DNA from 2 places in the Cutibacterium acnes genome. Region 1 is predicted to be linked to the other one. Evidence: riboswitches for the same ligand, from Rfam matches in the RefSeq annotation. Region 1 holds a riboswitch; the other holds the start of a gene.
The links. A riboswitch is a leader RNA that binds a small molecule or an ion and turns the genes downstream of it on or off. The one in region 1 is predicted to bind thiamine pyrophosphate.
Positions count from the first base shown of each region.

Region 2: another riboswitch for thiamine pyrophosphate. It lies ahead of thiM (hydroxyethylthiazole kinase); the one in region 1 lies ahead of CPA42_RS00615 (bifunctional hydroxymethylpyrimidine kinase/phosphomethylpyrimidine kinase).

Region 1 is NZ_CP023676.1:130,628-135,104, forward strand. Features, by position in the region: gene CPA42_RS00605 (hypothetical protein) at 1-148, opposite strand, end outside; gene CPA42_RS00610 (oleate hydratase) at 188-1,972, opposite strand; TPP riboswitch at 2,144-2,238, shown strand; gene CPA42_RS00615 (bifunctional hydroxymethylpyrimidine kinase/phosphomethylpyrimidine kinase) at 2,221-3,798, shown strand; gene CPA42_RS00625 (hypothetical protein) at 3,975-4,151, shown strand; gene CPA42_RS00630 (thiamine phosphate synthase) at 4,160-4,477, shown strand, end outside.
Region 2 is NZ_CP023676.1:935,413-939,889, reverse strand. Features, by position in the region: gene CPA42_RS04765 (L-lactate dehydrogenase) at 1-509, opposite strand, end outside; gene thiE (thiamine phosphate synthase) at 622-1,272, opposite strand; gene thiM (hydroxyethylthiazole kinase) at 1,259-2,092, opposite strand; TPP riboswitch at 2,061-2,174, opposite strand; gene CPA42_RS04750 (hypothetical protein) at 2,231-2,410, shown strand; gene CPA42_RS04745 (MFS transporter) at 2,687-4,045, opposite strand; gene CPA42_RS04740 (sugar kinase) at 4,080-4,477, opposite strand, start outside.

The sequences.
Region 1 (4,477 bases):
CCGGGTAGGAATCGTCGGGACGCGGCCCGATGCCGCCGATCGTGTCACAGGCGATGACCAGACGGGAGGCCGGGATATCGGCCAGCAGTAGGTCGCGTAGTCGGGTGATGGACAAGCACCGGGAGGGGACACGGTTCGGGGCGGTCATGGTGTTATTCAACCGCCCCGAAACCGCATCGTCAGGACGTCACGGCAGGATGTCCTCGTAGTAGGTGTTCTTCAATAGCTTCGACAACAGCCAGCTACCGGGCAAGCGACCATTGTTGAGGGTTTTGGCGGAGGCCAGCAGGGAGCGGATGTCGTACTGGGTTGGCCAGATCGGCGGGATGTCACGGTCAAGGTCGAGCAGGCCGTAGACGGCCATCATTGCGGTGCGTGCCGAACCCTCGGTGGTGAAGACGCAGTCATCGGGGGTTTCGACGAACTGGCCTAGGCAAGCCAGGTTGACGCAGCCGTCCGGGATGACCTCCGGGCGATCGCCCTTGCCGCGGGGCATGAAGAAGGCCGTGATCCACGGCATCGTCGCGATTCGCACCTTGGTGTGGGCCTTGACCTCCTCGAACTGGTCGAGCAGTCCGAAGTGATAGCAGTACTCTTTGAGCAGTTCCTCGCCGGTGCATTCCAGCATTGTCTTGTTGACGACGTCGCCCTTTTCGAACGGGTACAGCCCGTAGGCCCATGCCACGCCCCAGTCTTCAGGCTGGCCATGGAACTGTGGCTGACGATTCATCGTCAGCGAGATGCACCACGACGAGTCCTCGGCGGTGATGATGCCGCCGGTGACGGTGCGCCCGGACAACGGATCGTTGCCGGTCAGCTCCTTGATCTTCTTGAGGAACGGGTGGTCACGACCGATGAAGTTGAAGCTGATTGATTGCCACACCGTCTTGTCAGCGTCGCCGCAGAAGACATCGGGACGTCCGAACGCGGGGGAGCGGCGAACCAGGTTGCGCCACAGCTCCCAGCCGGCCTGCATGTCTTTGTGGTAAGGGGCAGGGGTGTCCATGTCGCCGTATCCGGTGCACTCGGTAAGTGAACCGTTGGTCACGAACACCAGGTCCTTGGCGGACATGTCGATGCGATGCTCGCCACCCTCCTTATCGCGCCACAGGATGCCGCGGGCGATCTTGCGGTGGGCGGTGATCTCTAGGTCGACGTCGTAGACGAGGGTGTCGTACTGGAAGTTCACGCCCTTTTCGGTGAGCCACTTCACCAACGGGACGACGAAGGAGTCGTGCTGGTTGTAGCGACTGAATCGCAGACAGGACAGATTCGAGAAACCGGGAAGATACTGCAGGAAGCGGTGCATGTACCGTTTGAGCTCGGTAAGGGACTGCCACTGCTCGAAGGCGAACATCGTCTTCCACAGCAGGTAGAAGGTGGACTGCAGGAAGTCCTCGTCGAACCAGTCCTCGATCGACTTGTAGTAGGTGTCCGACTCCTTGGCCAGCAAGAGCCTCACGATGTCGAGCTGGCCTTTCTTGTTGAGCCCCATCTTTGAGGCGTCGCGCTTGTGACCGCGATTATTGATAATCCGACACGGATTGATGTTGGGGTCGTTCTCGTTCACGATCCGGAATTCATCCAGAACGCTGTAGGGTTCGGGCATCTCCAAGGCTGGGATGTCTTTCATGATGTCCCAGAAACACTCGAAGTGTTGCCCCATCTCACGACCACCGCGAGCGATGAAGCCCTTCTCCGTATCCCCTGCTCCGTCGAACGCGCCGCCGGGTTCTGACATTTCCTCGAGGATGGTGATGTTCTCCCCAGGCATCTGGGCGTCGCGAATCAAGTAGGCAGCGGAAAGAAGCGAGGCGATGCCCGAGCCGACGAGGTATGCCTTGCGCTCAGCGACGTCATCGGGCGGTACAGGGTGGTTCTGGGTGTAGCGGCCGAGGTCGTTCTGCACGAAAGGGTTGCCATCCGGGCTCACAGGGTAGCTGCGTTGATAAATGTGTTGGAAGTTCGTCATGACTGCTCCTCACACGACTTCGTCGGAAGTCCTTCGGTGAACTTCGACCAGTTCCCACGATAGCGCTGTCACCGCCTAATGGACCCTTGCCAACGACTTTTGTAGGAGTTTTGCAGGTGTTCGGTCGGTTTTCAGCGGCGGAGCGCAAGTTGTGGTGGGGTGACATACTGGTCTTTGGACACGGGGTGCGCCTCGGTGGCGCTGAGATCACACCCGTGGAACCTGATCTAGTTCGTACTGGCGAAGGGATGTCCGAGATGACCACTAGTGATGCGCTTGCCGAGCGGGGAACAATTCCCCGCGTCCTGTCAATTGCGGGTACCGATCCGTCCGGTGGAGCTGGCACCGCAGCCGACACCAAATCAATCGTCGCGGCAGGTGGATATGCGATGGTTGTCGTCACCTCCTTGGTGGCCCAGAACACCGAAGGGGTGCGCGCCATCCACACCCCGCCGACCGACTTCCTGGTCCAGCAACTGGCCGCTGTCAGTGATGACGTGAGAATCGACGCCGTCAAAACCGGAATGCTCGGCACCGCTGAGATCGTCGACGCGGTTGCGACCTTCCTCGACGAGCATCGACCGCCGGTAGTCGTCGTCGATCCGGTAATGGTCGCCACTAGCGGGGACCGCCTTCTTGCCCCCGACGCAGAGGCTGCCATGCGCGAGTTTTGTCGCCGCGCAACCGTCATCACCCCGAATATTCCGGAGCTCGCGGTGCTGTGCCGGAGCGAGCCGGCGACGACCCCGGAGCAGGCCGTGGAGCAGGCTCGTCGGTGGGCGGCTGAGACGGGAGTGGCTGTCGTCGTCAAGACCGGGCATTTGAATTCGCAGCGGGTCGACAATATGTGGGTGACGCCGGAAGGAGCAATGCACACCGTCCCGGCGGCGCGGGTGAAGACGACCAACACCCACGGTACCGGGTGCTCACTGTCCTCAGCCTTGGCGACCCGGTTGGGTGCCGGTGACACCCCGGGGGATGCCCTGGCGTGGGTCACCGACTGGCTGCACGAAGCGATTCAGTACGGGTCGGCGCTGAACGTCGGTAAGGGCCACGGCCCGGTGGACCACTCCCATCGGGCACGTCGGCTGGCCAAGGACGCCTCGGCAGTGGCGTGGTTTGCGCCCATCGACCCCTTGGAATCCCCGCAAGGGTTGGTTGGATCGGCAGAGCCTGCACCGGACGCGGTGGTTGCCCCAGCCGGCCCATGGACGACGGCCCTGTGGCAAGCAAGTGGGGACATCGCTCGTCGCATTGAGGACTCGGATTTTGTTGCCGCTCTCGTCGACGGCACCCTGTCGAAGCCGGCCTTCGAGTTCTACCTGGGGCAGGACGCTCAGTACCTCACCTACTATTCACGAGCTTTGGCATCCTTGGCGGCTCGTGCTGTCGACCCGGAGGAGTCAGTGTGGTGGGCGCAGTCCTCTCAGGCGTGCCTTGTTGAGGAGGCAGAACTGCACCGCTCTTGGTTAGGGGATCACATCGACGTGGTTGCCGGGCCGGTGACCTTGGCCTACACGGACTTTCTGCTGGCCCGGGCATTGGGTGACGACTACGTCGTCGGTACGGCAGCGGTACTGCCTTGTTTCTGGCTTTATGCACACTTGGGTGCCAAGGTTCCGCACGTTCCCGACGACCACCCTTACGCCTCATGGTTGCAGACCTATGGGGATCCCGAGTTCGTCGAGGGGGCGTCACACACCATCGGTCTGGTGGAGAAAGCCTTCCAGAACGCCTCCGCCGTCACCAGGGCTCGCGCTGCCCATGCCTACCTGACGGCCTGCCGTCACGAATTGGAGTTCTTCGACCAAGCTTTGCGGGTCTGACTAGCTCGTCAGCACAAAGATCATATGACCACACTTGTGTCTGTTGCGCGCCTGGCCTCGGCTGGAACGTCGATGCCCTCTGAGGGACGCGCTGCCCTGTGGGCGGGTGTTGTCGGGCCCCGATGGACCATTGCCTCACCGCCGCCGTTGCCGCGCGGCCCGGAGGAACCCCTTGGGTGCTCGCCCCGACGGCCATCGGGCTAGTCCCGGTGCGTACTCGGATGGCTCGGGAATTCCTTGATGCTGGGCCCGACGTGGCCGGGGAGGTTGCGGCAGCGCGTGCTGGCGGACCCGGAAGTTTTCGGGTGCAGCTGCGTGACGCCCTTGACGAGGCGGCGAGAACCGCAAAATAGGAGATGAGATGACTTTAGACCTGCGGTGCTATTTGGTGACGTCGGGGACTGGTCGGCACACCGTCGAGACTGCGGCAGCGGCCGCTGGGGCGGGTGCCGGGATGGTGCAGGTACGGGCCAAGGAATTGTCCACTCGTGATCTGTTCAGTCTGGTTTTGCAGGTCGGCGAGGCGGTTCGTCGAGCGAACCCCGCGACGCGGGTGGTCGTGGATGACCGCGCCGATGTCGCCTGGGCGGCCATACGGGCGCGAGGGAACGTCCACGGGGTGCACGTCGGATTGACGGATTTGCCGGTGCGTGATGCGCGGGCGATGCTGGGCCCCGAC
Region 2 (4,477 bases), 800 kb from region 1:
GCCCACTGACGGATGAGCCAACGCAGCCGCGAGGTGTCGAGCATCGTACCGGTGGAAAAAACACGGTTGGCGGGCAATCCGGTGGCCTCCTGGGCAACGACGGTGAGGACGTCACACGGGTTGGTCACTAGCACGAACAGGGCGTTCGGGGATTGCTCAACGAGCTGTGGCATGAGGGAACGCAAAATATTGGCGTTGACGCCGGCGAGGTCTAGGCGAGTCTGGCCCGGCTTTTGTCTGGCCCCAGCAGTAATGAAGACGACGTCAGAGTCAGCAGTGTCGTGGACGTCAGCACCGCCCATGACCGAAGCAGGGGTGAACTGAGTGCCGTGGGCGAGATCCGCCACCTCGGCCTCGACCTTGTCCTTGGCGATGTCGTAGAGGGATACCAGGCCGGCCGATCCACGGATGAGGCAGGCGTAGGCCAGTGAAGAACCGACTGAACCAGCACCGACAACGGAAATTTTGGAGGCGCGACGAGTGGCGTCAAAAGTGCTCATGACGGTCATCTTAAGGTGCCTTCGCGCCTGATTCAGAACGCTGCGCACCAGGTCCGCTCATCTGAACAAGATGCCAGCATCTATGGCCATTTGTGCACGTCTCCACACCAGGCCATGGTCATCATTCCTTCGCCGTACGCCACGCCTCCGCAAGTTCCCGTGCACTGGACTTGGGGTCGGTACTCCGGCAAATCGCCGAGACGACGCTCAGGCCGTCACATCCCACCCGGGCTACGTCTTGAGCATCGGATGCGCTCACCCCACCGATGACGCACACCGGCCACGGGCTGGCGTTGACGACATCACGAATCTCAGCCAGGCCGAGCTCCCCAGCCTCAGGTTTGGTTCCAGTACCATGCAGGGCCCCAACTCCCAGATAGTCGACGATGTCACGCCCCTGGGACAGGGCGGCCTCCACATGGGCGGGAGTCTGAGCGGACAAGCCGATGAGTAGATCGTCGCCCAGAATCGCACGGGCCTGGTCGACCGGCATGTCAGACTGCCCAACATGGACACCATCGGCCCCAATTTCGGCAACGAGATGTACGCGGTCATCAATGATGAGGGGCACCCCTCCCGACACACAGATCTCTCTGACGCGTCGCCCCAAAGCGACGAACTCGTCATCGGACAAGTCGTGGTCGCGGAATTGGACCAGAGTCACCCCGCCGGCGATAGCGTGGCGCACGGTCTCAACAACCTCGTCAGGTCCGCCACACTGGGCGGTGTCGGTGACGAGGTAAACCGACAGATCAAATTCAGGCCGTGACATCGCGGAGCCCTCCCCGCTCACCAACCTCGTCGGGTGATACCAGGAATAATTCGTCAACAAGAGCTTGCGCGAAAGCCCCCGGACCAGCACTGCGCTCAGCTGCCCGTTCGGCGGCGACACACAACATGGCGGTCGCGGACACGGCCGCGATGAGGTGGTCATTCTGGATTCCCGCAAAGGCTGCCGTGAGAGCTCCCAGTGAGCACCCAACTCCAGTAACCCGCGTCATCCACTCATGCCCCGATGACACGATCACATGCCGGTCCGCATCGAGGATGTGATCGACGGGGCCGCTAATGGCCACTACGCAGCCGTAACGGCGGACGAGCTGAGTCGCGGACGCCAAGGCATCCTCAACAGCATCTCCTGCCTCCGGACCTCGAGCGGAGGCACCAGTACCGGCCAATGCCAACACCTCAGAGGCGTTCGCCCGGATGACGGCTGGAGCGGCGACGTCCAAGGTATCCAGGGCCACCCGAGTGCGCCATGGCATGCCTACCCCCACCGGGTCAAGTACCCATGGTGTGTTGCTGCTTGCGGCACCGCGCGCAGCAGCAATCATGGCCTCAGCGGTCTCCCGGTAGGGAGTTCCGGTGTTGACGAGTACACCGTCGGCAATGGAGGCGAATCCCTCGGATTCCTCGGGATTGTCGACCATGGCAGGAACCGCCCCTGCAGACAGCAACACGTTAGCGGTGAAATTAGCCACGACGATGTTCGTCAGGCACTGCACCAGCGGCTTGTCTCGGCGTAATCGCTCTACAGATTCCGCCACCAAATTCGACAATTCAGTCATGTCAACCACTCCCTTCGCCGGCATGATCCGGACAGGTTCCGGCGGTCGGCACCTTCGTGGCGCCCTCTCAGCCCACAGCGATCAGTGGGCTCCCGCGTCGTTGCCTTCTAACCTACCGCCGTGCCGTGCGCTCACGACGGTCCTCGCCCTACTAATCGGGAAATGCCGTCTCAAACCAGCTCCAACCAGGCAAAGATCCGGGTGACACCATGCCGGCATAGCCCCCACCTTGACCCTGACGTTGAGGTTCTCGACGCTGCTACGTCAGAGGTTGCCGAGACCGAAACCTCGTTGTCATGGAGAGCTGTCGGGGACAAAGAGATGCTGTGCAACGGCCTATGACGACTTGACACGTTGGATTCCGCAACTGCAGCAGCCACCAGTGACGAGCACAACATCTATCACTGTAAAGGACAGCAAGGCCTGTAATGCCGTCTATCCATCGTGGACGCCGTTAAGGCCACCAAAGAACCTCCAGATCTCACTGTCAACGTCGTAAATCACTCCGCACCGCTCGATCTGGCGTGTCGAGGACCCCTAAACCACCCCGTCAAGTCACGGCCTCGGTCAATCCTTTGAGGCAGGTACAGGCCCTCGACATCAGGATCATCTAATTGGTCAGATCGTGTCGAGCGAGGTGCCACGAGTTTCGCGGGCAAACATGTACGTCATACCGCCAATGACTAGCAGCACAGCGAACAGGATGAATGCCGGAAATACCGCGTCCAGGGTGACATTCTGCTTGACGGCAGATCCGCCCACCATGAGTCCCATAAGCGCCGGACCGATGATCTTGGCGGTGGCGCCGATGCCGTAGCCCAGTCCCAGACCAGTCGAGCGAGCTTCGTTGGGGAATTGCTCGGCGCCGAAAGCATTGAGGATGCCGAAGGCGCCGTCGGCGAAGGCCATCGCAATGAGGACACCGACGAAGAAGATCTGCCAGCCCCAACCCAGGCGGGCCGAAAGGGCGATGATGAGAGTCCCGCCAGCACCGATGAGGCCAAACGACAACATGGTGGCTCTCCGACCAATGCGGTCTGCCAGCCATGCTGATAGGAAGCGCCCGATGAGATCGGCCAGGGAAACGAACATGAACAGGGTCCCGACTTGCTCGGGAGACTTGCCAAAGCCGGTCTTGAGCAGGGTCTGGCCCCACGACTGAATCGTAAAAGAGCCCAGAATGAAGCAGAATGATCCCAGACTGACGATGAGAAGACTCTTGCGGTATTTACCAAAGACAAGTGAGTAGGAAGCGTCTTGGACGTGTTCAACGGCAGGCAAATCTCCAATGTCGTCAGCGGGTATATCGAGTGCCCAGGCTAGGGCCTCGCGTGCTTCCTTATCACGCCCATGACTCTGTAGGAACCGTGGTGATTCGGGCACGAAACGGATCCACACCAGCAGGAAAACAGGAATGGCGCCCAAAGCGATGAGGGCACGCCAATTATCGCCCAGTGCATTTTGTGCTAACGACCCCAAGAACAGACCGAGGGGGATGAATACCGACGCCAGGCCGGCAAGAAGACCGCGCTGCTTAGCAGGCACGAACTCCTGGACGTAGGGAATCGAGGTGATATTAAGTCCGCCGACTCCGATCCCCACGCCAATACGCAAAATGGCGAGCATAATCCAGCCACGATCTGGGGTGAACACTGATACTACAGTGAACACGACGAACAGGAGCACGCACCAGAAGAAAGAGGAGCGGCGTCCGATCTTGTCGGCAAGACGTCCCCACATGATGGCGCCAATGACCGTCCCCAGACCGGAACAGGCGAGAATGACGCCCGCCTCAGTGCCAGTCAGATTCCATGGCTTAGTCAGGACGGATACGACGAAACCAATGAGGAAGATATCAAAGAACTCGGAGATATTTCCGACGACGGCTAGGGCAACAAGATTCTTCTGATTGCGCGTTAAGGGACGCGAATCGATGAGGTCTAGAGCTGATTGTTTGGGTGTTGTTGAGGTGGACATGTGAGTGTGTCTCCTGTCTGCGCTGTGATCAGGTTCAGCGCAGAATGTCGGTATTCGGGGGAATATTGAGTTCGCTAGGGCTCACACGAGTCAGATCACCGTAATGGGTTAGAGCGTAGGCGGAGGTCCGCTGTCCATAATGGATTCCCTGCACCACGTCACCTCCGAGATACCCGTGAAGGGTTCCCGCGACAAAGGAGTCTCCCGCGCCCGGGCGGTCGATGACGGGCACCTGAACCACGGGGAACGTGCAGTCGCCGCGCTCGGCGTCCGAGAAGTACACACCATTGATTTGATCGGTAGACACGACCGTCGGGACCCCAAACAGTTCACGCAATTCGCGGCATGCCTGCTCCCCATCAGATTCGATGCCGAAGACGGCCTTGCCATCACGCACCGAGCAGAAGACAATATTCGACATCCTTGCAATTG